Linked DNA regions of Pseudosulfitobacter pseudonitzschiae. The protein of the gene in region 2 interacts with the protein of the main gene of each other region in a pairwise test. Links are inferred from orthologs where the notes say so. Each region holds a gene or a part of one and is shown on either strand. Other genes may lie near its edges.

Region 1 (14,988 bases), 300 kb from region 2 along the record:
CATCATTCCCTATCTGCAAAGCCTGTCTTCGCGCGTACATGCCCAAGGCGCGGGTGTCATGACGCAGATATCGCATCTGGGCCGACGCGCCAATGCGTTCCACGGAGACTGGAACCCGGTTATCGCACCGTCACCCATACGCGAAGTGCGCAGCCGTGGCTTTCCGCGCGAGATGGACCGTGACGACATCGACAGGGTGATTGCCGACTATGCCAGTGCCGCGAAACGTGCGCGGGATGGCGGGCTTGATGGTGTGGAAACGCTTTGCGGTGGCCATCTGATCGGCCAGTTCATGTCGCCGCTTGCCAACCGGCGCACCGATTCCTTTGGTGGTTCGCTTGAAAACCGCGCCCGCTTTGGCCTGATGGTTCACCAGGCGATCCGCGATGCTGTGGGCGACGACTTTGCCGTGGGCATCCGTCTGGTCATCGACGAAGGCACGGAAGGCGGTCTGAACGCCGATGACGGCATCGCGCTGGCCCATATGTTCGAACGCGAAGGGCTGGTCGATTTCTTCGATGCGATCTACGGGCGGATGGACAGCGACCTGATCCTGTCCGAAGACAACATGCCCGGCATGTTCCAACCCGACGCGCCCTATCTTGCCTCCGTCGCGCGGTTCCGCGCCGAAGTGAACCTGCCGCTGATCCACGCCGGTGGCATTCGCGACACCGCTACCGCTCGTCATGCCATCCGCGAAGGCATCGTCGATCTGGTCGGCATGACCCGTGCCCACCTGACCGATCCCCATTTGGTGCAACATTTGCTGGCCGGAACCGAAGAGAACATTCGCCCTTGTGTCGGCGCGTCCTATTGCCTCTATAAAAAAGCGACGTGCATCCACAACGCAGCCACCGGCAACGAACTGACGATCCCGCACAGGGTGACACCGGCCGAGTTTGCAGGCCGCGTTGTGGTCGTTGGTGGCGGTGTTGCCGGACTGGAGGCCGCGCGCGTTGCAGCCCTGCGCGGTCACAGTGTTATCGTGCTCGAAGCGGCATCGCATCCCGGTGGCCAATTGCGTCTGGCAGCGCGCGCACCGGAGCGGGCCAACATGATCGGTATCGTCGACTGGCGTATTGCCGAACTGACCCGCTTGGGCGTCGAGATCCGTACAAATTGCTATGCCGATATGTACGACATTCTGGCCGAAAACCCCGATACGGTTTTTGTCGCCACCGGCGGGCTGCCCGATCTGGACCAGATTGACGGTGCAGACCTGTGCCGGACCACTTGGGACGTCCTGTCCGGCGCAGCCAGCCTCGCGCGCGAAGTGTTGATCCACGACGGCACAGGCCGGGCACCTGCGCCCTCTTGTGCGCTACTGGCCAAGCAGTCGGGCAGCGCTGTGACCTTTACGACCAGCGATGGCGTTGTGGGTCAGGAAATGCCCTATCAGGATGGCACCGGCTTCAGGAAGCGCTTTGCCGAGCAGGGTATTCAAATTCTTGGTGATCTGGACCTGCTGCGTGTCGAAAAAGCCGGTGCGCGCCTGAAGGCGACATTCGTACACACCTTCAGCGGATACGCGCAAACCATCGAGACAGATCAGATCGTCGTTGAACGTGGAACGCATGCGCTGAACGATTTGTACCACCAACTCGAGACTTCGCCGGATTTTATTGGCGCGCTACATCTTCTCGGTGACGCTGTGGCGTCCCGCGATGTGCATGCATCGATCCGCAATGCCTATGTAACGGCTCTGTCTGCCTGACGCCGAGCACGCCAAGCAAAAAGGGGGAAGGTGCCCGAACACCCTCCCCCAAGTTTGACCGGAAACAGGGACCCGTCCCCGGTCATGGCACCCCCTTTATTAGCGGCGGGCCAATTCGTAACCCCGCTGACGCAAGCAACGTGCGTCATAGCCGCGACCATATCCGTTTTGGTTGCGGAACCGCAGCACGCAGGCTTGCGGCAGGCTGTTGGAGTAGCGGTAGCGGTTCGACAGACACTTGTCGCCAAAGCCGTTTACCTTGCCCTGACGGGTATGGAATGTGCGCAGGCACGCCTGCGGCAGCAACTTGCGGTTGTTGGCACGCGGCGGCAACGGGCGCGGGTGCAGCGGGCGCGGGTCAGGGCGATAGCCAGGGCGAGCGACCGGTCGATAGGTGTCATGACGGGTCACGTGATCCTTGTCCTTGCGGGAATCGTGGATAACAGCGCCGACAATCGCCAGCCCCAGAATGGCCGCCAATGCGCGGGCGGTGTCATCCTGATCCGCGGCGGCGGGGACTGCGGACAGCCCTGTGATGGCAATGGACAGGCCTGCGACAAAGGCGATGAACTTGCGGTGCAGGGACCGATGTGTGAGAATCGGCATGGCGTGTTCCTTTCGTAAAGGGTCATGTGTTTTTGGGTGGCCCTGCCTGCATGGCCGAACCTTGGACCAAAGGTGGGCGCATTGGGCCAAGTCACACAATAACAGTCGGCTGTTATCCAATATCAGCCACGCGAAACCCCTGTTGTTATTGAATATCGCAACGACAAGGGCCACAGTCCCAATATGAAACACATTCTCCTTTCCCTTGCCTGTGCCGCCATGCTGGCCGCGCCGGCGGCGGCCCAGGCCGCCGACTGCTTTGCCGATTACAAGGCGAAGAAAGACGCCCCCCTGCGCCTGCATTATGGTGTGGCGCAGGTTTCTGCCTGTGACCGTGGTACGGCGCAGGCGGACCTGAAGAATCGTCTTGCCGCGAACGGCTGGACGTTGTTGCAGATTGTGTCTGTGTTCGGCCCCGAAGGCCTTGATCAAAGGAAAGACAGTGCCGGACAATACTTCCTCCGCTTCTGAAATGCGTCAGGCCGGTGAACGGCTGGTGCTGGGCGGGATCGCAGCGATTGTCGCCATTCTGCTTGCAGCTGCCATCGTGCTGTTTCTGACCCTGCCGGACGCGGGCGCCTTTAATGCCCAAGTCGAACGCATCTTTATCGAAAATGCCGACCTGACCAGCCAGTCCGAGATCAAACTGCTCGAAATCCTCGCGCAGTCGGGCACGGCCTTTTCCGCTACCCTGAACAGTTACCGCTTGGTTATCTTCGTGCTGCTGACCTTTGCCACGGCGCTGCTGGTGGCCGCACTGGTGTTTCTGGTCATGCTGGTGGGCATGGGCCGCCGTCTGGCCCAGATCGAACGCGCTGGCATCGAAGTGAACTCGCTTCTGATCAGCCGCGAGGAAAACACCGTCTATCTGAACAACCTTGGCTTCAAACTGACCGATGCGGCGATGGAAACCATGTCGATTCTGGCCGAGGCGCGGATGGACGACGATGTGCTATCCGGCGTCGAGATCGAGGCAATCATATCAGGCCGCGATGCGTCGGACTGCGAAGAGGCCGCAGGGGCCACCCGCATCAAACGTCTGCGCGACACGCTAGGCAACCAGATCGTCAGCGAATTGCTGGTCAAGAACATCGCGCGGCGCGGCTATATGCTGGCGGTGGGCAAGGACGTGATCAAGGTAATCTGACCCCCGCCAACTCCTCTGGTCAAAGTTGCGGGGCGCGTTCTAAGGTACGCCTCGCATACACCCCCGGAGGAGAAACCGATGCCAGCGCCAATCAACACATTCAAACAAGCCCTTGCCAACGGCAAGACCGTCATGGGCTGCTGGCTCAGCCTTGGCACGGTTAACACTGCAGAGCTTATGGGCGCGATGGGCTTTGACTGGCTGCTGATCGACGGCGAACACACACCCTACGACATCTCGACCATCCGCGACCAGTTGATGGCGCTCGCGGCGTCGCCGTCACATGCTGCCGTGCGCGTGCCGGTGGGCGAGACATGGATGATCAAACAGGTGCTTGATTGCGGTGCGCAAACCGTTCTGGTGCCCATGGTCGAAAGCGCCGATCAGGCACGCCAGCTGGTGCGTACGATGAAATACCCTCCCTTCGGCATACGCGGCGTGGGCTATTCCAGCACGCGCGCGGCAGGGTTCGGCACCATTCCAGACTATGGCCAGACGGCGGACGACCAGACCTGCCTGCTGGTACAGGTTGAAAACCGCGCGGGTCTTGCCGCATTGGATGATATTCTGGAAATCGACGGTATCGACGGCGTGTTCATCGGCCCCGCCGATCTGTCCGCCGATCTGGGCCATATGGGCAACCTCAGTCACCCCGATGTCATGGACGCAATCCTTGACGCAACGCGCCGGATCGCCGCCGCAGGCAAGGCGCCCGGCATTCTCAGCAGCGATGAGTCAGTGCTGATCGCCGCAATGGAAGCCGGCGCGCGTTTCGTCGCTGTTGGCGTCGACGCCTCGCTTCTGGCCAACGCCGCCCGCGCGGCTGCAAACCGTTGGGTGAAATAGACAGCCCTGATTTCTTTTGGCTAAAAATATCCAAATCCGGCAGAAACCTCAGGCGCTGCCGGATTTGATCTGCGTGGCCGCCTGTGTATAGCCGCCCGCCGCCCCGTCGATAAAATGCACATGATCGTCACGCTGCATCGACGGCACGATACAGGTCATCAGTGCCTCGCTCTGGCTGTGCGTTCCATAGCGGATGGTGCCTGCCATCCGCGCTGTCTCCAGCACAGCCGTCAGCCGCGCCGCTGTGGCGTCATCGCAATCCAGCGTCATTTTCAGCCCGTCGTCAAATTTGCGGAAATCGGCATTTTCGGCAACCGTTCGGGCATAGCCGCGCGCATCAAAACCGCCGACCTTCAAGCCCGTCTTAATCAGAACCCACGCCATAAACGTCTCGAACAGGATTTGCCGTTTGCGTTTGCCCACTGTCAATTTGCCATGTGTTGCGCGGGCTTCGATGTCAGCGCCCGCTGGCGGCCATCCGGCATCCGGACCTTCGGCGGGCGTGGGGTGCCCGTTGCGGTCCAGATCACCCACAACCTTCAGCACCGCATCAATCAGCGCTGCAACCTTCACGGCCTCTGCCCCCTCTTCGGGCTGGATCAGCACCGACAGGATTTGTCCGTTGCGCGCCTTGATCGGACTCCAGCGGCACGACAGGCCGGTCAGGTCGGGCTGCGTGCCTGCGCCAGCGCGGGGCAGATTGAACCTTCCTTGTTTCATTTCCGCCTCGGCCCAACTCAGACCACCCCCCGAGAACATTGCATAATCAACGTCCCCTGACGCCTGATACCGTGCCACGGCCACGTCGCGCCCTGCTTTGCGGATCGCGGACACAGGCACCATTGCCACGCGCAACTGCAACCCGAACTCTTCACCGGCCCAGCACTGCACCGCCGCCAGCGCGTGGCTTGCGGTTTCGGCCCGTTCCGGGGGGCAGGCAAATGCCGCACCATCCCCGCCAAAGACGAACGGAAACGCCTGCCCTGCTGCCGCGTTGATCTGCGCCGAAATCACCGCTGCCCCGATCATGTTGACCGTTTTGTATCGCCCTTCGGCAATCGCCTGCGTCGAGCCGACAATATCCGAGGCCCCCACAAACCAGTCCTCAGGCAAAGGGGTGTAACGCGCAGGGTTCGACAGCGTGCCAAAAGCACTTTGCAGCGGCAAGCGATCATAAAACTGGTCCATTGTCGGTCTCGCTGTTGCTGCTGAGCTTGATACGCACTCTTGCACGGTCTGTCCGCCCGTGTAACCAAGCTTCACCAAAGCTTGAAAGGCCACACGATGCGAACCGGACTATTTCTTCTGGCGCTGGCCTATGTGCTTAGCCAGTTCTTTCGCGCTTTTCTGGCAGTGTTGGCAGGCCCACTCCAAGTTGATCTGAACATCACGCCGGAAGCGCTGGCTTTTGCCTCGGGGCTTTGGTTTTTGTCCTTTGCCGCTATGCAGATTCCTGTGGGCTGGGCGCTGGACACCATCGGCCCCCGCCGGACCGCTGCTGCCCTGCTGTTGGTGGGCGGCGGTGGCGGTGCTGCATTGTTTGCGTTGGCGACAGGGGCCATGCACATCAACATTGCGATGGTGCTGATCGGTATCGGGTGTTCACCGGTTCTGATGGCGTCCTACTATATCTTCGCCCGCGAGTTCCCGCCCGTACAATTCGCCACATTGGCCGCATTGATGGTGGGCGTGGGCACAGTCGGCAACCTGATCGCGTCCTATCCGATGGCCATTTCGGCCGAGCTGATCGGCTGGCGCGCGTCGATGGGCGGGCTTGCGGCGCTGTCTGCGGCGGTTGCGGCAGGTGTGGCCTTTACCGTTCAAGACCCTGAAAAGCTGCAAACCGACCTGCGCGGGTCGGTGTTTGATCTGCTGAAAATGCCGGTGTTGTGGCTGATCCTGCCGCTGATGTTTGTGCATTACGCGCCTGCAGGGGCCATCCGTGGCCTGTGGATCGGTCCCTATTTGCGCGATGTCTATGATGCCAGCCAGTCGCAGATCGGCGTGGCGACACTGCTGATGGGGTTGGCAATGATCTTGGGTGTGGTGGCCTATGGCCCGCTGGACCGGCTGGTGGGCAGCCGCAAATGGGTAAACTTTACCGGCAACGCGCTGACGGCTGCCGCAGTGCTGGCGCTGTGGGCAATGCCCCAGCCCGACCTGTGGACCGCCGTGGCGTTGATGTGCGCCGTGGGGTTGTTCGGGGCGTCATTCCCGATGATGGTCGCACATGGTCGCAGCTTTGTGCCGCCACATCTGACAGGGCGCGGTGTGACCTTGCTTAACCTCTTTGGCATCGGCGGCGTCGGGTTGATGCAATTCGTCAGTGGACGGCTGCACGCAGACGCGCAGGGCGGCGATGTGGCAGCCCCCTATGCGGCAATCTTCGGATTCTTCGGCCTTGCGCTGGTTGCCGGACTGGCACTTTATGCGTTTTCCCGCGACAACACCGCCTAAAACAGATTTTTCATGCCCCTTTTAACACGGGGACAAGCGGTATATGGACGCCAAGCACCCGAAAATGGAGAATCGCAATGGGTTATCGCGTCGTCGTCGTTGGCGCCACTGGAAATGTGGGCCACGAAATGCTGAACATTCTGGCCGAGCGTCAGTTTCCGGTGGATGAAATCACCGCTCTGGCCAGCCGCAAGTCGTTGGGCACGGAGGTCAGCTTTGGCGACAAGACACTCAAGACGAAGGATCTCGATACGTTCGATTTCACGGGTTGGGACATTGCGCTGTTCGCCGTAGGCTCGGACGCCACCAAGAAATACGCGCCCATCGCGGCCAAAGCTGGCTGCTATGTCATCGATAACTCGTCGCTTTACCGCTACGACGCCGACATTCCGCTGATCGTGCCCGAGGTGAACCCCGACGCCATCGAACTGGCCGTCAAGCGCAAGATCATCGCCAACCCCAACTGCTCGACCGCGCAGATGGTTGTGGCGCTGAAGCCTTTGCACGACCGCGCACGGATTAAACGCGTTGTTGTCAGCACCTACCAGTCGGTATCGGGTGCAGGCAAAGAGGGCATCGACGAGCTGTGGGACCAGACCAAATCGATCTATAATCCCACCGACGACAAGCCTGCGCGCAAGTTCACCAAACAGATCGCATTCAACGTAATCCCGCACATCGACGTCTTCATGGACTCGGGCGAGACCAAGGAAGAATGGAAGATGGTCGCCGAAACGAAAAAGATCATCGACCCGTCGATCAAGGTGACAGCGACTTGTGTGCGCGTTCCGGTCTTTGTCGGCCACTCGGAAGCCATCAACATCGAATTCGAAGAGTTTCTGGACGAAGACGAAGCCCGCGACATCCTGCGCGAATCCCCCGGTGTCATGGTGATCGATAAACGCGAGGACGGCGGCTATGTCACGCCGGTTGAATGCGTGGGCGACTTTGCCACGTTCATCAGCCGCATCCGTCAGGACAGCACCATCGACAACGGTCTGAACCTGTGGTGCGTCAGCGACAACCTGCGCAAGGGTGCCGCCCTGAACGCGGTTCAGATCGCCGAAGTGCTGGGCCAGCGGATCCTGAAAAAAGGCTGAATTCCGCCGAAATATGTACAGCTTTCAAGGGGTGCTTCACGGCGCCCCTTTTCTTTTGGGTTACGCTTTCGCACGCTGGGGGACATTCGTTTTCAAAAGGTTCCAGATATGCGCATTGCCATTTTAGCCCCCGTCGTTTCCATCTGTGCCCTGCTGGGCCCGTTGGCCTTGTGGGCCGACACGCTGACCATCGACAGCGCGCCAGATACGGTAACCGTCTATCCGCGTGGCGCGCAGGTCACGCGCACCACCACGGTGACGCTGCCGCAAGGCACCCATGATCTGGTTTTGCCGGATCTGCCGCAATACGTCGATCCGGCCCGCATCTCGGTCAAACTGGCGGGGGCGCAATTGCAATCTGTGTCGTTCCGGGATCGCAACCAACCCCCCGGCCCCGATCAGGACACCGCCGAGATCACCGCAGCGCGGGATGCGCTGAAAGCGGCAGAAACCACATTGAACGCATTGGACGACCGTATCGCGCTGGCGCAGGTAGCGGTGCAAGCCGCCAAGGCACAAACCGATTTCCTGACCGCCCTTGGCACCTCTGATGCGTTGCCCACAGATGTTGGTACGCTGCGCGATCTGTCACAGATGATCGGCGATCAAACTTTGGTGGCCGGACAAGCGGCAGGTCAGGCCCGCACGTCGATCCGGACCCTGATGGAAGAGCGCGCAGACCGCGTCGAAGATGTACAGGACGCACAAGCCGCATTGGATGCGCTGCTGACAGCCGATCAGGATCACACCCGTCTGACCCTGACTGCAACCGCCGCAGCGGCGGGCGATGCAACGCTCGAGGTCAGCTATCAGGTAAACGATGCCGCCTGGTATCCGGTTTACAATCTGCGGCTGACCACAGATGACGCCCCCGCGCTGGAGCTTGAACGTGGTGCTGCCGTAGCCCAATCCAGCGGCGAAAACTGGGGCGGGGTGACACTTACTCTTGCGACTGTCCAACCCAGTGGCCAGACTTGGCCCAGCGAGATCTACTCGGAACTGCGCCGCATCGAAGACCCGGCCACCCCAAAGGCCCGCGTCAGTTCCGAAGCGGTGATGGGGGCCACCGCTGACATCGCGCCACCCGCGCCCGCAGCCATGGAAGAGCCCGCAGTTGCCATCGCCATGCTGGACGGCCCCAGCGTGCAATACGTCTTTTCCCAGCCGGTCAGCGTGGCCAATGGCGCCGACGAAGTCCGCATCGCGCTGGACAAAATCGGTTTTGCCCCAGACGTCTATGCCCGCGCGGTGCCGCTGCGTGACAGTGTTGCCTACCGGATGGCGCGTATAACCAACACCACGCAAGAACAATTGCTGGGCACCCAATATGCCACCGCCTTTGTCGACGGGCAAATGGTTGGCCAGTTCGGCTTTGATCCCGTGGCACCGGGCGAAGAGGTCGACATTGCCTTTGGGCCGATCGAAACACTGCGCCTGAACCGTGTGCGCCTGAACCGTAACGAAGGCGACCGGGGCATCATTTCACGGTCAAGCGAGATCGCCGAAACCACGCGCATCGACGTCGAAAACACCGGCACTATGCCATGGCGCGTGGAATTGTTCGACCGCGTGCCCGTGACCCAGCAAGAAGACCTGAACATTGACTGGGCGTCGCAACCGGCCCCTACGGTTACTGACCACGATGACCGCAAGGGTATCCTGATGTGGGACATGAACCTGGCGCCCGGCGACGAATCAAATGTGACGTTGAATGTGGACATGAACTGGCCCGAGGGGAAAGTCTTGCGGTGACCGCCTGCGGGTTTGATAAACCTTAACGCCCCGGCAACCATGTTTCGGGTGTGTGCCCACTATAAGGTTTAATTACTTCATTCCAAAGACGCGTCTAAATCTCTGTTTTCAGGTAGTTTTCACCCGATACATCCACATATGCCGGCAGTTTAACGATTGGCGCAAACACTTCTTAACTTGTGTCAGACTATGGTCTTCTTGTCAGCGGATGAAACTTTGGAAGACAGGGGACATCAGCAGACACAGACCGCCCGTGTGGGGACATGGGAACAAACGGTCACTTTCTAAAGCGGCTCCGGTGGGGAGCCGACCAACCGGTGCCGCAAAAGCGCACTTGGTGAAGGCCGCTGCACGTCAGCGTGTTTTCGAAGCATAGTTCACACGCCTTCATTCAAAACGATGATTGTCAGCTGCCGCACAGGTTCAGGGGTGGACCGAAGCAGTCTGTTCAAGGTCGGGCCTAGGGTACTGCAGCGGTTGCATTGCGCTCCGCCAGATGCAGTCCCCGACGTGGCCAGTCGCGTGGAACATAAGATAGAAGGTGGCGATGCTCTGGTGTGAGGATCGCCACCTTTTCGTATGTCAGGTGGTTGAAACCGGCAGGAATTTTTCATCGTGATGGTTGTAATATTCCAACCCACCCTCGCCGATGTCCATCCACAACCCGTGCATCGTCAATTCGCCCGAAGCCAGACGGTCCGAGACAAAGGGGAAGGTCAACAGATTTTCCAGCGACGCGACAACCGCGTGTTTCTCAAGCTGTTGTATCTGCACTTTTGGATCAGGCTCGTTCGCGACCAGATCGTATTTGGGGCGCAGAATGTCCATCCAGCGACCAACAAAGCTGGTTTTCTCTTCCAGCTCGGGCGCTTTGCCCTGACACATGTCGATACAGCCCTGAACGCCGCCGCAGTTGGAATGGCCCATCACGATCAGATGCGCCACTTTCAGTACGGTCACAGCATACTCGACCGCAGCTGACGTGCCGTGATGGTCGCCATCCGGCTCGTAGGGGGGCACAAGGTTGGCAATGTTGCGGTGAATAAAGAATTCGCCCTGATCCGCGCCAAAGATCGACGTTACATGCACACGGCTGTCGCAGCACGAAATCATCATCGCGCGTGGACGTTGACCTTCGTTTGCCAGTCGCCGGTACCATGCCTGATTATCGGCATATCCCGTGGCTTTCCAGCCATGATAGCGTTGTAGCAAATAGCTGGGAAGTGGCTTCACGTTGTGCATTTTTGTGGTCCTCTCGCTTGGGGCCTCGGGTCGGGTGACGCCCGCGATACAGCGAATTCTACCCAATTTCGAGAGAAAATCGTCTCCCTGCCCCGCAGGCATCAACCAAATGCCAACAAGTGTGATCCTAAGGTGCGCTCAGGCCGTGGGGGCCAACAAGGGGTGATCACCAAAATGAGCTTTATAACACACATCAATCCACGCGAGGCGGTAGCCGTTAACAATGACCGTCTGGGCGCACTATACGCCCAACTGGGCGATGTCAGCGCCGAAGATGTACTGTGCCGCGCCATGGAGGAACTGGCATTGCGTATGTCCCACTGCGAGCGTCTGTTTCGCGCCGACGACTTTGACGCGCTGCGCAAAAGTGCACGATCGCTGATCGCTATCGCCGAACAGATCGGCATGGATATTCTGGCGCGAGTTGCTGCCGACGTGACCTATTGCATTGACCGCAGGGATACCGTGGCGCTGGCCGCCACGTTGAACCGGCTGATGCGCACGGGCGAAGGGTCACTGACAGCTGTTTGGGATTTGCAGGACATCACGCTTTAGGCTTTCCGCTTCTGCCAATCCGCGCACGTGGATGCAGCGCCGGTGCGTTCGGTTGCGGCAATACATGTCGGTAAAAACCCACAGTACAAGCGACTGGAATTATCTCTGAAAAACCAAAGCGCCATGCCCAGCAACGAAAGTTGCAACCGGCATGGCGTTTTTGGTAAAGTGGTGAGCCGTGTTGGGTTCGAACCAACGACCTACTGATTAAAAGTCAGTTGCTCTACCAACTGAGCTAACGGCCCACTAGGCGGCTAACTAGAAAGAGTTGGCGGGACGGTCAAGCCCTATTCACCAACTTTATTGGCGCGGTACTGGATTCACCCTCGCGGCGGAGTTATATGCCCCCGATGGCACAGGATTATGAAACAAATTTGCCGTTCATGAAAATGCACGGGCTGGGCAACGACTTTGTTGTTGTAGACGCGCGCGCGCGCAGCGTGGTGATCACGCCTGCATTGGCCAAGGCTCTTGGCGACCGGCACCGCGGCGTGGGGTTCGACCAATTGGCCGTGATCGGCAAAGGTGCGGGCGATGCGCACCTGACCTTTTACAATTCCGACGGCACATTATCTGCGGCCTGCGGCAATGCGACCCGCTGCATCGCGCGCTATCTGATGGATGAAAGCGGCGCGGACAGCCTGCACCTGACCACAGACCGTGGCGATCTGGCTGCAAGGGACATGGGCGACGGGATCACTTCGGTGAACATGGGTCATCCGCAGTTGAACTGGGCTGACATTCCGCTGGCGCATGACATGGACACGCTGGAATTACCCATCGAGGGCGCGCCTACAGCGACCGGCATGGGCAACCCGCATTGCACCTTTTTTGTCGATGACGCCGAGGCGGTGAATATGACCGAACTTGGCCCCCGCATCGAGCATCACCCGCTGTATCCGCAGCGCACCAATGTGCAGGTGGCGCAGATCACCGGCCGCGACCGCATCCGCATGCGTGTGTGGGAGCGTGGCGTGGGGCTGACACTGGCCTCGGGGTCGTCCTCGTGCGCGACTGCCGTGGCGGCAGCGCGACGTGGTCTGACGAGGCGCGATGTGGTCATTGATCTGGACGGCGGGCAGTTGCGTGTTGAATGGCGCGAAGATGGCGTCTGGATGACGGGTGCCACGATGCACGTCTTTTCGGGACAACTGACTCAGGCGTTTCTGGACAGCCTGTCATGAGCGCCCCGATCTTTTCGAATCACGGCTGCCGTCTGAACGCCTACGAACTTGAGGCGATGAAGGAACTGGCCGCCAGTGCGGGTCTGCAAGACGCCGTGGTGGTCAACACCTGCGCTGTCACCGCCGAGGCCGTGCGCAAAGCCCGTCAGGACATCCGCAAGCTGCGCAAGGCGAACCCGAATGCGCGTCTGATCGTCACGGGCTGTGCGGCCCAGACCGAACCCGACACCTTTGCCAATATGGCCGAGGTAGACGCGGTAATCGGCAACACTGAAAAGATGCAGCAGACCACATGGTCGGGCTTGGCCGGAGATTTCGGCACCGAGCCTGTGCAAGTGGACGACATCATGTCGGTGACGGAAACCGCAGGCCACCTGATTGACGGCTTTGGCACGCGCAGCCGTGCCTATGTTCAGGTCCAGAACGGGTGTGATCACCGCTGCACCTTCTGCATCATCCCCTTCGGGCGCGGAAACTCGCGTTCGGTCCCTGCGGGTGTTGTGGTGGACCAGATCAAACGGCTGGTGGACCGCGGCTATAACGAGGTTGTGCTGACCGGCGTGGACCTGACATCGTGGGGGGCAGACCTGCCTGCTGCGCCGCGTCTGGGCGATTTGGTGATGCGCATTCTGAAGCTGGTGCCCGACCTGCCACGCCTGCGGATCAGTTCGATTGATTCGATCGAGGTGGACGACGCACTGATGCAGGCGATTGCCACCGAAGCGCGGTTGATGCCGCACCTGCACCTGTCCCTGCAACACGGCGACGACCTGATTCTGAAGCGGATGAAACGGCGGCACCTGCGGGGCGACGCCATCCGCTTTGCACAAGAGGCGCGCGCCCTGCGGCCTGACATGACATTCGGTGCCGACATCATCGCCGGCTTCCCGACCGAGACCGAGGCGCATTTCGAAAACGCGCTGGCTCTGGTCGAGGAATGCGATCTGACGTGGCTGCACGTCTTTCCCTATTCGCCCCGCCCCGGCACACCGGCAGCACGGATGCCGCAAGTGGACGGGCGCGCGATCAAGGCGCGGGCTGCACGGCTGCGGGCAGCGGGTGACGCGCAGGTTCAGCGCCACCTGAGCGCACAGGTGGGTCGCACCCATCATATCCTGATGGAAAGCCCGCACATGGGGCGCACTGCCCAGTTTACCGAGGTGCATTTCGCGGCCCCCCAGACCGAGGGCAGCATCGTCACAGGCACGATCAACGGACAGTTGGACAACCACTTGCTGGCCTGACCCGGCCAGCCCGACCGCCCGCAACGAAAAACCCCCGCCCTGTCGCCAGCGCGGGGGTTTGTCATGTTGTCTCAAGCGTCAGGATCAATCCTTGCGCTTGTACTTTTTCTTGACCGGCGCCCAAAGGCGTTTGTTCGTCAGGTACAGCAGCACCGACAGGATCGTCAGGAACAGCACGCCAACAAAACCGGCTTGCTTGCGCTGTGACAACTTGGGTTCAGCCGTCCACATCAGAAACGCCGCAACGTCCTGCGCTTCGTGATGCAACTCGTTCGAGTGGCCATCCGCAAATTCGACGTCTTCACCAGCCAGCGGCGGGGCCATAGCGATCCAGCTGCCGGGGTACATATGACCACCGTCCTCGTCCTTGCAGTCCTCGGGGTAACCGCCAGCGGTAAAGGCGGTGTTGTAATACCCTGCGAAATCTTCAGGCGCGCAGCTAGGTGGGTCTTCATAGCTGATCAACAGCGTAGCGATGTATTCCGGACCGCCGATGCCCTTCAACAGCTGGTTGATGCCCAGACCGTAAGGGCCATGAAAACCGGCGCGCGCCTTGGCCATCAGGCTAAGGTCGGGCGCGTTTTCAAGGGCCGAACGCGGAAAGTGGTCAACCGGGGTGCCGGGGCGCGTGTCATCCAGTTCGGGGTCGAAAACCTCGAATTGTTCGGCATAGGCGCGTACCTGATCCTCGGGCAGGCTGGGCCCGCCCTCGTCCGCCAAAGTGCGCAGCGGGACGAACTTCAGACCGTGACAAGCCGCGCAAACCTCGGTGTAGATCTGAAGGCCGCGCTGCAGCTGGTTGGTGTCATAGGTGCCGAACGGACCGTCGAAGGGAAAGTCGAAGTTTTCGACATGCGCTTCTCCGCCAGCGGCATAAGCGCCCCCTGCCAGACCAAAGGCCACGGCAGCGCCAAGTGCGATTTTCTTGAACATGGTGCTCATCCTCTTATTCCGCAGGCTGCGACGCGGCATCGGCCTTGGCCGAACCGGTCTTGGCCACTTTTGCGGCAAAGTCGTCTTCGATCGTCGCGGGCTGTGCGTCGGGTTTTTCAATCACACCCAGCAACGGCAGGATGACGAGGAAATAACCGAACCAATAAGCCGAGGCGATCAGCGAGAAGCTGGCGTAAGGCTCTTCCGC
Region 2 (14,725 bases):
GCAGACCCGGACGGCGAGTTGCGACGCTTCGGATGGTTGGCGCTGGATGGCACCGCACCTGACGACATCGCACAGGTATATCAACGTGCGCTCGACTGGATCAGGGGTGCATTATGAGCTGGCTGGCGCTTCTCGATTTCGGCTCGGTGCTGATCTTTGCGCTGACCGGCGCACTGGTTGCCAGCCGCGCCCAGATGGACCCCGTCGGCTTTCTGTTCATCGCCTGCCTGACCGCAATGGGCGGCGGCACCCTGCGTGATGTGTTGCTGGACCGCAATCCGGTGTTCTGGATTGCCCAGCCCACGTATATCGCCGTCGCCTGCGGGGCGGCCATCGTGGTGTTCTTTACCGCCCACCTGCTGGAAAGCCGCCTGCGCACGCTGGTCTGGCTGGACAGTTTTGCGCTGGCCATCGCCGTGCCTGCGGGGGCCGGTGTTGCGCTGGACCTTGGCGCGCCGGCACCCATCGTAGTCCTGATGGGCATGATCACCGGCTGCATGGGTGGCCTGATGCGGGACGTCGTAGTGGGTGACGTGCCCGTTGTACTGAAGCAGGGCGAACTTTACGTCTCGGCTGCCTTTGGCGGCGCGCTGGCGCTGTGGGTGACGTCAACCTATGTGGCAACAGGGCTGCCTGCGTTGGCCGCAGGTGCGGGTATCACATGGATCTTGCGTGCAGGATCACTCGCCTTTGGCTGGCAACTGCCAACCTATCGGTCAACCCCGCCAAAATCCTGAACCCCAGCAATCGGCCAGCTATCTGCGCCAATGGGTCGGGACAATAACCAGCGCCCCGATGCTGGACACAATCGCGTTCAGCCCCGCGCTGGAAAACCCGAACCCGAACATCAGCCGCACGAAATAAAACAAAAACGCACCACCAATGCAGATAATGATGCTTTGCAAGATGCCATTGTGGGTAAAGCCCGAACGCTCCGAGACATAGCCGACGATGCCCGCGATCACCACGGTGCCTATCAGGACGGGAAACATCGCGTCTCTCCTAAAGCTGCGTACCTGCGGGCAACGCCGTACCGCGCAGGAACTCTGTGACATCCTGCGCCCCGCGGCCTGCCTTTTGCAAGCGGGTCAATCGCACGGCGCCCGTACCACACGCAACGCACAGCGTATCGTCCAGCACCACCCCCGCAGCACCCTGCCCCTCTGCCAGACGGCTGCCCAACACCTTGATGCGCACGCCCTCCCGTTCGAACCACGCGCCGGGAAACGGCGAAAGCCCGCGAATTTGGCGGTCCACGTCCACCGCATCACGCGACCAGTCCAACGCCGCCTCGGCCTTGTCAATCTTGTGGGCATAGGTCACGCCCTCCTCGGGCTGCGCCTGTGGTTCCAACCCGTCCAGTTGTTCCAGCGCCGCGACGATGGCGCCCGCGCCCAGCGCGCTCAGCCGGTCGTGCAACTCGGCCGTCGTCTCGGTCTCGCCAATTGGCGTCACCTCGCGCAGCAGCACCGGCCCTGTATCCAACCCTGCCTCCATCTGCATGATGCACACGCCGGTGTCAGCATCGCCCGCCATGATCGCACGGTGGATCGGTGCCGCCCCGCGCCAGCGTGGCAACAGGCTTGCGTGAATATTCAGGCACCCGCGCGCCGGTGCATCCAGAATGGCTTGGGGCAGGATCAATCCATAAGCGACAACCACGGCCACATCTGCCTGCAACGCAGCAAATTCCGCCTGTGCTTCGGGCGCTTTCAACGACACCGGATGACGCACCTCCAGCCCCAACGCGGCGGCGCGGGCGTGAACAGGTGTGGGCCGATCCTTTTTGCCACGCCCCGCCGGACGCGGTGGCTGGCAATAAACGGCTGCAATCTCGTGGCCTGCATCCACCAGCGCGTCCAGCACCGGCACCGAAAAATCAGGCGTGCCCATAAAGATAATACGCATAGGGTGTCCTTTCCTGTCCGTCAGGCACTAACGCGATTTGCGCGCCTTGCGGATCAGCATATCGCGTTTCACACGGCCCAGATTGTCAAAATACATCCGCCCCGCCAGATGGTCGATCTGGTGTTGCACCGAACGCGCCTCAAGCCCTTCGAAATCGCGGCGGTCAATCATGCCCTGCGGGTTCAAAAACCGGACAGTCACATTTTTGGGGCGGATAATCTCGGCATGGACACCGGGCAGATTGGGCGAGGCTTCTGTGCCCGCTTCAACCTCGTCCGACGCTGTCAGGATCATCGGGTTTGCCAGCAGAATACGGCGACTGCGGTCCGGTGTGGCATCGACCACCGCCACTTGCAGCATCACCCCGATCTGCGGTGCAGCCAGACCGACGCCGGGCATTGCGTCCATCGTCTCGACCATATCGGCCCACAGTGCGCGAATCTCGTCGGTGATCGTCTCGACCGGCGCTGTGGCCGTGCGCAAACGCTTGTCCGGCCATGGGACAAACGGGCGCACGGTCATGTAGCGATCGCTTCATATTCGGCCAGCAATGCGGCGCGCGCCTCTGCATCAATGCGGTCAAAGGTCAGAACGCCGTCCAGATGGTCATATTCATGCTGCGCACAGACCGCATCAAAGCCGATCAGATCACGGCTCTGCCGCACGCCGTCAAGGCCGGTATAAAACAGCCGTACGCTCGAAGGCCGCATGACCTCGGCGGAAACGCCGGGGATCGACAAACAGCCTTCGCTGTGCGTCGCAGGCGTCTGGTCCAGTATCTCGATCTGCGGGTCAATACACACCAGCGGATCAGGCGCGCCCTCTTTCCAGCCGGTGTCCATGACAAAAATCCGCTGCATCACACCAATTTGCGGCCCTGCCAGCCCACGCCCCGGTGCGGCGTACATCGTTTTCAGCATATCAGCGGCCAGTATCTGCACATCTGCGGTTACCGCGCCAACATCGGCGCAGGCTTCCGTCAAGCGCGCATCGGGCCATGTCAAAATCGGGCGTGTGCTCATGATTTGTCACGCGCCAGTTCGCGTTTCAGCTTGGTCATTTTGCGGGTAATCATCTGGCGGCGCAGCGGCTTGAGGTAATCAATAAACAGCTTGCCATCCAGATGGTCGATCTCGTGCTGCACGCAAGTCGCCCACAGTCCGTCCATTTCTTGGGTGTGCTCCTTGCCGTCACGATCGATCCAGCGCACCTGTACTTCAGCGGGGCGGGTCACGTCGGCAAAATGCTCGGGGATCGACAAACAGCCCTCCTCGTAGACATTCGTCTCGTCCGATGCGGCGATAATTTCGGGATTGAACATGATCATCGGGCGGGGCGCTTCACCCTCGGCCTTGACGCAGTCCAGCACGATCAGCCGCTCCAGAACGCCCACCTGTGGCGCGGCCAGCCCGATACCCGGCGCATCGTACATGGTGGCCAGCATATCGTCGCCCAAGCTGCGCAATTCGTCCGTCATATCAGTGACGGGCGCGCAAAGCTTCTTGAGCCGTGGATCGGGGTGCAAAAGGATAGGGCGTTTCATGGCAGGTCATGTAGGACAACACGGGCGTCGGTGCAACGGCCCCTTGCGCTTGGCCGCAGGGACGTTAGCAATGCGGGCACAATCACAGGAGAGACCCCATGAGCTTTGACGACATCATAGACCGCCGTGACACCCATTGCGCAAAATGGGACATGATGGAGAAGCTATATGGTGTCTCTGCCGATGACGGTCTTGCAATGTGGGTGGCCGATATGGATTTCCAGCCCCCAAAATGTGTCATCGACGCCCTTCAGGCGCGGGTCGATCACGGTATGTTCGGCTATTTCGGTGACGACAGCGATTATCGCGCCGCGATCCAGTGGTGGATGAAAGAACGCCACAACTGGGACATCCAGCCCGAGTGGATCTTCAGCACCCACGGATTGGTGAACGGTGCCGCCATGTGCATCGACGCCTATACAAAACAGGGCGACGGCGTGGTCATGTTCACGCCGATCTATCATGCTTTTGCCCGCGTGATCGAGGCCGCCGACCGCCGCATTGTCGAATGCCAGATGGCCCTGACCGATGGCCGCTATACGCTGGATTTCGACGCGTGGGATGCGCAGATGGACGGATCGGAAACGCTGTTGCTGCTGTGCAGCCCACACAACCCCGGTGGTCGCGTCTGGACGCAGGCCGAACTGGAAGGCGTCGCTGCCTTTGCCAAGCGGCACGATCTGATCATCGTCTCGGACGAAATCCACCACGATTTGGTAATGCCCGGCCATACACACATCCCGATGGCCCAGATCGACGGCATTGCGGACCGTCTGGTAATGATGTCGGCCACCACCAAAACCTTTTCGATCGCGGGTGCACATGTCGGCAACGTGATTATTCAGGACGAAGCGCTTCGGGCCAAGTTCGCCAAACGCATGGGGGCCCTTGGCCTGTCGCCCAACGCATTCGGATTGTTTATGGCAACGGCGGCCTATTCGCCCGAAGGGGCAGCTTGGGTTGACGCGTTGATGGAATACCTCGCCGGAAACGCGCGGATTTTCGACGAGGGCGTGAACGCCATTCCGGGTCTGAAGTCGATGCCGTTGCAGGCAACATACCTCAGCTGGGTGGATTTTTCCGGCACCGGCATGAGCCGCGAAGAAGTCACCCGCCGTATCGAGAAAGACGCGCAGATTGCCGCCAACTACGGACCCACCTTTGGCGCGGGTGGCGAGACATTCATGCGCTTCAACATCGCCACCCAGCGCAGCCGCGTGCAAGAGGCTGTGGCGCGTCTGACCAAGGCATTTGGCGACTTGCAGTAAGGCTTTGGCGTTCAGGCGCATGCGCCTGAACAGAACGGTCATGATTGCGCTCCGACAGGGGCGCGGTCAAACACCCCAACAGGCCGTCCGCACTCCGGCAGATTACATTTCGACGACAGGGCGGTCGGTCAGCAGGGCGACAGGCGCATCCGGCACCTTTTCAAAATCCAGCGCAGGCTTGTCCGCGACGGCGGTCGCGCGTTTGAATTCATAGATCATCTCGCCGGCCTCTTCGTCTGTGGCAACGATCAGGCACTGGAACAGATGGATCGCACCATCATACAGATCGACATAACCACGCAAATAAGGCGCACTTGACGCATCGACCGAAAAGCCGGTTTTCCACATGCGCAGCACCGGATGGGTCACCCCATCAATGTTCACACGCAGGCGCGAAGCCTTCTTCAGACTGGCCAAACGGGCGCTGTCCAGACCGGCCTGTACCTCTTTTGGCAGAAATGTCGTCATGGTCGTCCCCAATGTTGTCGGGTTAAAACTTGGCGCATCTTTGCTTAGCATCAAGTAAATTTACCATGATCTTCAAAATGCTGCACTGCGGCTGTTGCCGAAATGTGCGCCTGCGCAGGGGGGCTGCGCGATGACTGCGCTGTGCCTTTGCCCGTGCGCGCCCTAGGTTTGGGTCAACCAGCAAAGGAGATAGATATGGGTTTGCTCGTGGACGGCAAGTGGCAGGACAAGTGGTACGATACGGATTCCTCGGGTGGAAAATTCGAACGCACCCAGCCCAAGTTTCGCAACTGGATCACCGCAGACGGGTCCGCCGGCCCATCTGGCGAGGGCGGATTTGCCGCCGAATCGGGGCGCTACCATCTTTACGTTTCGCTTGCCTGCCCGTGGGCGCACCGCGCGCTGGTGTTTCGCAAGCTCAAGGGACTGGAGGATCACATCGGCCTGTCCGTCGTGCATCCCGAGATGCTGGGCGAAGGATGGACCTTTGACACAGATTTTGACGGTGCCACCGGCGACACGTTGTTCGGCCTGCCCTATGCGCGCGACATCTACACCCGCGCTGATGCGACGTTTTCGGGCCGCGTCACGGTGCCGATCCTATGGGATAAGCAGCGCGAAACCATCGTTAACAACGAAAGCGCGGAAATCATCCGGATGCTGAACAGTGCCTTTGACGCGATCACCGGCAACACCGACGATTACTGGCCCGCGGAATTGCACACCGCGATCGAACCCGTGAACCACCGCATCTACGACACACTGAACAACGGCGTTTACAAGTCAGGCTTTGCCACCACCCAAGAGGCCTATGACGAGGCCGTGCATCCGTTGTTCGACACGCTGGACTGGCTGGAAGAACGGCTGGGCCAGAACCGCTATCTGATGGGTGACCAGATCACCGAGGCTGACTGGCGGTTGTTCACCACGCTGGTCCGTTTCGACAAAGTGTATCACACCCACTTCAAGTGCAACCGCGCGCGGATCGTTGATTACCCTAACCTATGGGCCTACACGCGCGAGCTATATCAATGGGATGGCGTGGCCGAGACGGTCAACTTTGATCACATCGTGCGCCACTACCACTACAGCCACGACACCATAAATCCGAACCGGATCATCCCGATCAACCCCAACCCCGATTTCAACGCACCGCACGGGCGCGGCTAGATCAGGCAGAGTGAGCTACGTTTTTCAGACCATAGTGTTCGACCATCGCGGCAAGATCCTCGGGCGGGGTCCGGCTTTGAACAAAGGCGCAGGCGTTCTGCGCGTGGGCAAAGATCGACCCATCGGAAAAGAACGACGTGTTGGTCACAAAGATCACCTGCGTGTCGGGGCAGCGGTAGCTGGCGAAATCCGAAACCGCCAGCGCGCTGCCGTCCCTGAGCACCAGATCAAGGATAATAATGTCGGGACAGGCTTCTACGATCTGCTGCGTTGCATCCTCTTGTGTGGTTGCCACGCGCACGTTCATGCCCGAACGTACAAGATGCTTGCGCCACAGATCGCACAAACCCGCTTCGCTTTCGACAATCAAAACATCCATCATCCGCATAATCCCCGGCGCCAATTAGGCCTGACCTCAGCAATCTGCCCAACACCTTAACAAAGTGTTAATGACAGCTCCCAAATCCTGACAAGTCGTAAATCAATCCTAAACCGGCTTGTTTTCGCCGTTGGGGCCGTGTGAATAGGGCGACAATCAGCCAAAAACGGCAAAAGGACACCTGAGTGGCACAAAATCGGGATCATGGCGGCAATCTGGACACAGCGCTTGCCCGCTTTGGCGGCGCGCACAGCGATTGGGTGGATTTGTCCACGGGGATCAACCCCGTGCCCTATCCGGTGCCACGGCTTGCGCCCGAGGCATGGACCGCCCTGCCCGATGCCACCGCAACCGCCCGGCTCGAGGCCGCGGCACGCGCGTTCTGGAATGTGCCAGATCACGCCGACGTGTTGGCCGCACCCGGCGCCTCGGCGCTGATCGCGCAGATGCCACGGCTGGCCACAGCGGGCAGCGTTGCGATCCCGGGGCCGACCTATAACGAACACGCTGCCGCCTTTCAGGTACATGGATGGGAGGTCACCCAAAGGGGCGTGGCGCAGGTTCTGGTGAACCCCAACAATCCCGACGGACGGATCTGGACCATTGATGATCTGAAAAACGACCTGCGAGTAATCGATGAAAGCTTTTGCGACGTCACCCCCGATGCTTCGCTGATGGCGCAGGCGGCCGCTTCGGGCACGGTGATCCTGAAGAGCTTTGGAAAATTCTGGGGGCTGGCAGGGCTGCGGTTGGGCTTTGCCATTGGTGATCCCAAGCTGATCGGCGCATTGCGCACCATGCTGGGACCGTGGCCTGTGTCAGGCATCGCGCTGGCGACGGGCACCGCAGCGCTGTCCGATCCCGACTGGGCGGCGCAAACGCGGGCGCGGCTGGCGCAGGATGCCGCACGGCTGGACACGATCATGGCGGCCAAGGGCGCGTCTGTTGTCGGGGGCACCGATCTGTTCCGCCTCTATGACGTCGATAATGCCACTGCTTGGCGCGACCGCCTTGCCGATGCGCAAATCTGGAGCCGCATCTTTCCCTATTCCGACACATGGCTGCGTCTTGGCCTGCCCGCGCCCCACTGCTGGGCCCGGATCGAGGCCGCCTAATGGACACGCCCCTGCTGCTGATCCTTGCCCTGCTGCTGGACGCAGCGTTGGGCGAACCGAAATGGCTGTGGGTGCGCCTGCCGCACCCTGCCGTGCTGATGGGGCGCGCTGTCGGTGCGCTTGACGCGCGGCTGAACACCGGCCCCCATCGCAAATGGCGCGGCGTCGCGGCTGTGGCGGTGCTGGTGCTGGGCGGCGGCGCTGTTGGCGCAGTGCTGAACCTGTTCGGCCCCGTGATCGTCACAATCGCTGCCGCGACCCTGCTGGCGCAGCGGTCGCTGGTGCAGCATGTAAGCGCAGTGGCCGACGGCTTGCGAATGTCGCAGGAACAAGGCCGCCGCAACGTCGCAATGATCGTCAGCCGCGACACCCGCGACATGGACACCAGCGCAACCGCCCGCGCCGCCATCGAAAGCGCGGCTGAAAACCTCAGCGACGGCGTAATCGCACCCGCCTTCTGGTTTTTGATCGGCGGCTTGCCGGGGCTGGTGATCTACAAGGCCGTGAATACTGCCGACAGCATGATAGGGTATCGCACCGAGAAATACCGCGCCTTTGGCTGGGCAGCCGCACGGCTGGACGATGTGCTGAACTGGATTCCCGCACGTCTGACCGCCCTGCTGATTGCCGCCCTCTCCGGCGGCTTGCACCAGTGGTCCGCCATCACCGCCGACGCCCGCCGCCATCGCAGCCCCAACGCAGGCTGGCCCGAGGCCGCAATGGCCCGCGCCCTGAACATCGCACTGGCAGGCCCCCGCAGCTATGATGGCGCGATCCAGCCGCTCGCCTGGGTGAACGCAGGCGGTCGTGTGCCGTTGAAACCGGCAGACATTGACGCGGCCTGCGCGATCCTATGGAAGACATGGGGTGCTTTTCTGGGTCTTACAGCCCTCGTATTCTTACTCTGAACTGGACCATTTATGTTGCGCCTTGCTTTTCTCGCTCTTGCCCTGACCCTGCCTGCGGCGGCTTTTGCCCAATGCGGTGGATCCTTTGCCGACTTCAAAGCGGGGCTGAAAGCCGAAGCCGTCAACATGGGTATCCCCGCAGCCTCGGCTGATGCGTTCCTGTCAGGTGTGCGTCAGGATCCTGCCGTTCTCAGGGCCGATCAGGCGCAAGGTGTGTTCCAGAAACCCTTTATCGAATTCTCGCGGCAACTGATTTCGTCCCAGCGGTTGAACAAAGGGCTGCAACTGGCCCAGCAATACGACAGCACCTTTGATGCCATCGAAGCGACCTATGGCGTGGACCGCACAGTGCTGTTGGCTTTCTGGGCGTTCGAGACCGATTATGGTGCGTTCCAAGGCGACTTTAACACCGCCAACGCGCTGGCCACACTGGCGCACGACTGCCGTCGCCCCGATCTGTTCCGCCCGCAGGTGCTGGCCGCCATGCGCCTGCACTCTGACGGCGAATTCGACCCACGCACCACCACCGGCGCTTGGGCCGGCGAAATCGGTATGGTGCAGATGCTACCGCTGGACATCATCGAAAACGGTGTCGACGCCGATGGCAACGGTCATATCGAGCTGAAAACCTCGCCCGTTGACGCGCTGACTTCGGGGGGAAAGATGCTGCAAAGCCTGGGTTGGCAGCCGGACCAACCATGGCTGCAACAGGTCAGCGTGCCGACCACGATGGATTGGTCGCAAAGCGGGCTGGACACCGTCAAACCTGCTGCCGACTGGCAGGCCTTGGGCGTGACTGCCCGCAGCGGCGCCTTGGCCGATCTGCCTGCATCGCTGATCCTGCCCCAAGGCCACAAAGGGCCCGCTTTCCTCACCTATCCCAACTTCAGCGTCTATTTCGAATGGAATCAGTCGTTCACCTATGTGCTGACAGCCGCCTATTTCGCCACCCGTCTGGGAGGCGCCGACATCTATGATGCGGGCAACCCCGATGCCGGACTGGATACTGCCCAGATGAAACAGCTGCAACAAACACTGCGCGACAGGGGCTATGATGTTGGCAAGATTGACGGCATTCTGGGCGCGGGCACCCGCAGCGCAGTGAAAGCCGAACAAAAGCGCCTTGGCCTGCCCGCCGACGCATGGCCGACACCGGCGTTGTTGAACCAACTCTAAAGGACACCCCACATGGCTCTTAAAAAAACCAGCGCCCAGATGGTCGCCGACGCCCGCACCCGTATCGAAGAAATCGAAACTGCGGATCTGATTGCGATGATGGATGACCCCGGCGTGCAAATCGTCGATCTGCGCGACCCGCGCGAACGCGAACGTCTGGGCTTTATCCCCGGCAGCTTTCATTGCCCGCGCGGAATGCTGGAATTCTGGGTTGATCCCGACAGCCCCTACTTCAAGGAAATCTTCGCCGAGGACCGCAAATTCGTCTTTCATTGCGCCTCGGGATGGCGCTCGGCGATATCGGTCGACACATTAAATGACATGGGTTTCAAATCTGCACACCTGAAAAACGGTTTCTCGGATTGGGTGAAAATGGGCGGACCCGTTGAAACCAAGAGGTAAATCCTGCCCCCACCTCTGCATCGGCTAAAATCCGCTCTACATCAAATGACATAAGGAACCGATTTTAAAGGAAAATAGCGGGAACAAGTCTCACTCCATCGTGTTCTTCCCACATCAAGTCACACGATCAGGAGGATCACATGAAACAGTTTCTAGCAACCACCGCAGCCGCAGCCCTGTTGGCAACTTCGGCTTTTGCACAAACCCAGATGCAGTCGCCTTTTGTCGACTCTACAGTTGAAGCAGTCAGCAGCGCACAGACCGTTCGCGCATCCGATTTGATCGGCAAGGCCGTCTATGTCACCCAAGCAGACGTAACGACCCAAGAGATCGATACAGATGCGATCGAATGGGAACGCGTGGGCGACGTGAATGATCTTATCATGAGCCCCGACGGCGAAGTTAACGCCGTTCTGCTGGACATCGGCGGCTTTCTTGGCGTTGGCGAACGCAGCGTTGCGCTAAATATTGACCAACTGAATCTGGTCAGCGGCATGAGCGATCGCGGCGAATATTATGTCGTATTCAAAGGCACAGCAGAGACGCTGGAAAATGCCCCCGAATATGACACATCCGTAATCGGCATGTGGGCCGAAGACAGCGCGGCAACTGACAACGCCGATGCCACGGACAGCACCATGACAACGGACACGGCTGCCACAGACCCCGCCGCGACGGATATGCAGGCTGACACTGAACAGGCAGCCGATGCAGATGCCGCAGCAACCGACAACACCGACACCGCAGCGACTGCCGACATGACGGCCGACAAAGACATGAAAACCGGTGCGGACATGGATGCGTCGGAAAACAATGACACCTTTACCGCCAATCCTCCAACCGTTGCGATGGACGGCTGGGCACAGGTCGAGTTTGATGACCTGACAGCCGAAGACCTGACCGGTGCCGCAGTGTTTGACGCCCAGATGGAAGGCATCGGCGAAGTGGGCGAGCTGTATGTCTCGGAAGACGGCAAGCTGACCGGCGCTCTGCTGGATATCGGTGGCTTCCTCGGTATTGGCGAAGACCATGTCCGTGTGGATATGGCAAGCCTGAACATCCAGCGTGGTAACGACGGCGGCGAAGTTCGCGTCTATGTCGACATGACCGAAGACAGCCTGAAAGCGATGCAAGAAACCAAATAATTCACGCTTTTGACTGAATATTCCGCCCGTCCCTTCGGGGGCGGGCGTTCTCGTGGGCGGGGGTCAGGCCACCAGCTTCGCGGCCTTTTTCAGATCAACTGACACCAACTGGCTGACACCTTGTTCGCCCATCGTCACTCCGAACAACCGGTCCATCCGCGCCATCGTAACCGCATGGTGCGTGATGATCAGAAACCTCGTATCGGTCTGGCGGCACATCTCGTCCAGCAGATCGCAAAAGCGCGTCACGTTCGCATCGTCCAGTGGCGCATCGACCTCGTCCAGCACGCAGATCGGCGCCGGATTGGCCAGAAACACCGCAAAAATCAATGCCATCGCCGTCAGCGTCTGTTCGCCCCCCGACAACAGGCTGAGCGTCGACAGTTTCTTGCCGGGCGGCTGGCACATGATTTCCAGACCGGCCTCAAGCGGGTCATCAGATTCCACCATCACCAGATTGGCCTCGCCGCCGCCAAACAGATGCGTGAACAAAAGCGAAAAGTTGCTGTTCACCTGCTCAAATGCCGTCAGCAACCGTTCGCGCCCCTCGCGGTTCAGACTGGCAATCCCCGCGCGCAGGGTCTTGATTGCCTCTTCCAGATCGGCCTTTTCACTGACCAGCGTATCATGCTCTTCCTGCACCTCGCGTGCGTCTTCCTCGGCCCGCAGGTTCACAGCGCCCAAGGCTTCGCGCTGGCGTTTCAGACGGTTCACATCGGCCTCAAGCACCTCCGAACGGGGCATCTGGCCGGGATCGACATCCAATGCGGTCAGCAACTGGTTGGGCGTTTGCTGTTGTTCTTCGGCGATGCGCTCTGCCGCGGCCTGCACCGTTTCGCGGGCAGCTTCGGCACGGGCCTGCGATGCAGCACGCGCCTCACGTGCCTCCGAGGCAGCGCGCTCTGCCTCGCGCTCGGCCACGGTTGCCTCACGAAGCACGCCTTCGGCCACGCCCAGCGCATCGGTCGCCGCGGCTTTGCGTGCTTCACCCTCGGACATCATCTCGGACAGTTCGGCGCGTTTTCCTGCCAGTTCAGTGGGCAGCGCCTGTGCGGCTTTCAATTCGGCCTCTGACTGCGCCTTGCGCTCAACCAGTTCGGTGCTGCGCTTCTCGGCGGTCTCCAGACGGTGCCGCCAGCCCGAAAGCTCTTTGGTCACCTCTTGCGACCGGCGTGTGCGGGCCTCGCCCTCCCGGCGCAATTCGTCCTGATTGGAACGGCGCGACATCATTGTAATACGCGCCGCCTCGACCGTCATCCGCAGGTCTTCGACAGCGGCGCGGGCTTCGTCCACATCGTCCAACTCGTCCAGCGCCCGTTGCGCCTCAAGCACGCGGGCGCGGGCGGTCATTGCTTCTTCCTCGTGGCGTTTCACCGCCATCGACAGCGATTCCAAACGCCCCTCGGCCAGATTGCGGTCAGCTTCGGCGCGGCTCAGCGCGCGGCCCGCGTCAGCCACCAGACGATCGGCCTCGCGCCGCGCCTCGCGGGCGGCCTTGTCGGCGTTGGACAGCTCCACCAGCCGCGCTGTCAGGGTCTCATGCGCCGATCGCGCCCCTTCGGCCCGCTGGCTGGCATGCTCCAGCCCCTGTTTCAATTCTTCCAGCCGGTTCAACTGTTGCAGCCGCAGTGCCGCCGCAGAAGGTGCATCTTCTGCCCATGCACGGAAACCGTCCCAGCGCCACAAATCGCCTTCGGGCGACACAAGCCGCTGGCCCGGTTTCAACTGCTGTTGCAGACGGGCGGCATCCTCTGCATCGCACAGCCCGATCTGTGACATACGGCGCGTCAGAACCTCCGGCACCGACACGTGTTGCGTGATCGGCGTGACCCCTTGGGGCAAAGGCTGGTCGCTGTCATAGGCGGGCAACACGGCCCAGCCCGACGGACCATCCCCCTCGACCTGCGGCGCACGAAGATCATCAGCCAGTGCCGCACCCAGGGCTTTCTCGAACCCCTTTTGCACCTGCAAGCGATCCAGGATCTGACCACCTTCCGCCGTGTCCCGCTCGACCAGCTTGGCCAGCGCGCCCACTTCCGCACGCAGGGCGTTCATCTCGCCCTCCGCCTCCGAGCGTTCGGCACGGGCGTCTGCCTCGCGGGTCTGGGCGTCGGCACGGGCAGTCTCTGCTTCGGTCAGCGCCGCATCGGCCCGCAGTGCTGCGTCCTCGGCCACGCGTGACGCCTGTTCCGCTGCTTCGAAATCGGTGCCGGCCTTGGCCAGCGCCTCCTGCGAGGCCGCGACAGCATCCCGTGCCTTGGTCGCTTCGCTCTCCGAACGGTCTTCGGTCTTGCGGCTATCATCCAGCAACCGCTGCGCCGAACCATGGCGCGCCGACAGACGTGCAACATCTTCGGTCTGACCACCCAGATCAGCCTCGCGCGATTGCAGCACCAAAGCGGCCTCGTGAGCGGCCTCGATGGCGGCGTCCAGACGATCCTCATGCCCTTCCGCGCCCTTGCGCAGTTCGGCCTGTTCCCATTCCAACCGCTCGATGGTCTCGCCCGCGTCGCGGTTCAGCCCGCCCTCGCGTTCGATGTCGCGGGCCAGTTGGTCGATGCGGCTGACCAAGGTTTCAATAGTGCGCTGCGCCTGCGCCTCCTGATCCGTCAACGTGTCGCGCTGCACGATCAAGCGCTGGACCAAAGCTGCGGCAATTGCCTCTTCCTCGCGCAGTGCTGGCAACCCGTCTTCGGCCGCGCTACGGGCCTTAAGCGCACTTTGAACACGGCCCTCAGCCTGCGCCGCAGCGGTCACACGCGTGCGCAGTGCTTCGTCTGCATTGGCGCGCGCATCGTCAGCTTCGCGCCAGCGACGGTACAGCAACATGCCTTCGGTGCGGCGCAACTCGGTGCCGATCTCGCGATAGCGCGCCGCCTGTCGGGCCTGCCGCGCCAGTTGCGCCAATTGCGCGGCCAACTGTTCCACCACGTCATCGACGCGGGTCAGGTTGGCCTCGGCCCCTTTCAGCTTCAGCTCGGCCTCGTGGCGGCGCTGGTACAGACCGGAAATGCCCGCCGCCTCTTCCAGAATCCGCCTGCGGCTTTTGGGTTTGGCGTTGATCAGTTCCGAAATCTGCCCCTGCCGGACAAGCGCGGGTGAATGGGCACCGGTGGACGCATCGGCAAACAGCATCTGCACATCACGGGCCCGCACGTCCTTACCGCTTGCCTTGTAGGCGCTACCGACATCGCGGGTGATCCGGCGCACGATGTCGATGTGGTCGTGATCGTTGAACCCCGC

The links.
Region 1: the proteins of def (region 2) and SULPSESMR1_RS14830 interact in binary tests that used the Escherichia coli proteins (3 or more experiments, as listed by UniProt). The link is inferred for Pseudosulfitobacter pseudonitzschiae from one-to-one orthologs.

The regions. Positions count from the first base shown.
Region 1 is NZ_CP022415.1:3,000,668-3,015,655, forward strand. The notes cover bases 5,903-8,858. They hold SULPSESMR1_RS14830 (aspartate-semialdehyde dehydrogenase), read left to right. Parts: upstream 5,903-6,847; coding sequence 6,848-7,870; downstream 7,871-8,858. Other genes in these bases: SULPSESMR1_RS14825 (MFS transporter), read left to right, coding at 5,903-6,770; SULPSESMR1_RS14835 (DUF4139 domain-containing protein), read left to right, coding at 7,979-8,858. Outside these bases: SULPSESMR1_RS14795 (FAD-dependent oxidoreductase), read left to right, coding at 1-1,714; SULPSESMR1_RS14800 (cytochrome C oxidase subunit IV family protein), read right to left, coding at 1,814-2,320; SULPSESMR1_RS14805 (hypothetical protein), read left to right, coding at 2,504-2,791; SULPSESMR1_RS14810 (hypothetical protein), read left to right, coding at 2,763-3,467; SULPSESMR1_RS14815 (HpcH/HpaI aldolase family protein), read left to right, coding at 3,546-4,313; SULPSESMR1_RS14820 (DUF3095 domain-containing protein), read right to left, coding at 4,362-5,501; more of SULPSESMR1_RS14825, read left to right, coding at 5,598-5,902; more of SULPSESMR1_RS14835, read left to right, coding at 8,859-9,622; SULPSESMR1_RS14840 (carbonic anhydrase), read right to left, coding at 10,205-10,864; SULPSESMR1_RS14845 (hypothetical protein), read left to right, coding at 11,039-11,419; dapF (diaminopimelate epimerase), read left to right, coding at 11,770-12,603; tRNA (N(6)-L-threonylcarbamoyladenosine(37)-C(2))-methylthiotransferase MtaB, read left to right, coding at 12,600-13,847; SULPSESMR1_RS14865 (cytochrome c1), read right to left, coding at 13,932-14,780; petB (cytochrome b), read right to left, coding at 14,794-14,988.
Region 2 is NZ_CP022415.1:2,702,096-2,716,820, forward strand. The notes cover bases 1,690-4,382. They hold def (peptide deformylase), read right to left. Parts: upstream 3,452-4,382; coding sequence 2,927-3,451; downstream 1,690-2,926. Other genes in these bases: fmt (methionyl-tRNA formyltransferase), read right to left, coding at 1,690-1,908; def (peptide deformylase), read right to left, coding at 1,936-2,430; def (peptide deformylase), read right to left, coding at 2,427-2,930; SULPSESMR1_RS13300 (MalY/PatB family protein), read left to right, coding at 3,550-4,382. In the rest of the region: SULPSESMR1_RS13265 (hypothetical protein), read left to right, coding at 1-117; SULPSESMR1_RS13270 (trimeric intracellular cation channel family protein), read left to right, coding at 114-737; SULPSESMR1_RS13275 (hypothetical protein), read right to left, coding at 756-992; more of fmt, read right to left, coding at 1,003-1,689; more of SULPSESMR1_RS13300, read left to right, coding at 4,383-4,719; SULPSESMR1_RS13305 (hypothetical protein), read right to left, coding at 4,822-5,187; SULPSESMR1_RS13310 (glutathione S-transferase family protein), read left to right, coding at 5,383-6,357; SULPSESMR1_RS13315 (response regulator), read right to left, coding at 6,359-6,736; SULPSESMR1_RS13320 (threonine-phosphate decarboxylase), read left to right, coding at 6,922-7,851; adenosylcobinamide-phosphate synthase CbiB, read left to right, coding at 7,851-8,759; SULPSESMR1_RS13330 (lytic murein transglycosylase), read left to right, coding at 8,772-9,935; SULPSESMR1_RS13335 (rhodanese-like domain-containing protein), read left to right, coding at 9,948-10,337; SULPSESMR1_RS13340 (PRC-barrel domain-containing protein), read left to right, coding at 10,478-11,482; chromosome segregation protein SMC, read right to left, coding at 11,546-14,725. UniProt on the Escherichia coli protein: Removes the formyl group from the N-terminal Met of newly synthesized proteins. Requires at least a dipeptide for an efficient rate of reaction. N-terminal L-methionine is a prerequisite for activity but the enzyme has broad specificity at other positions.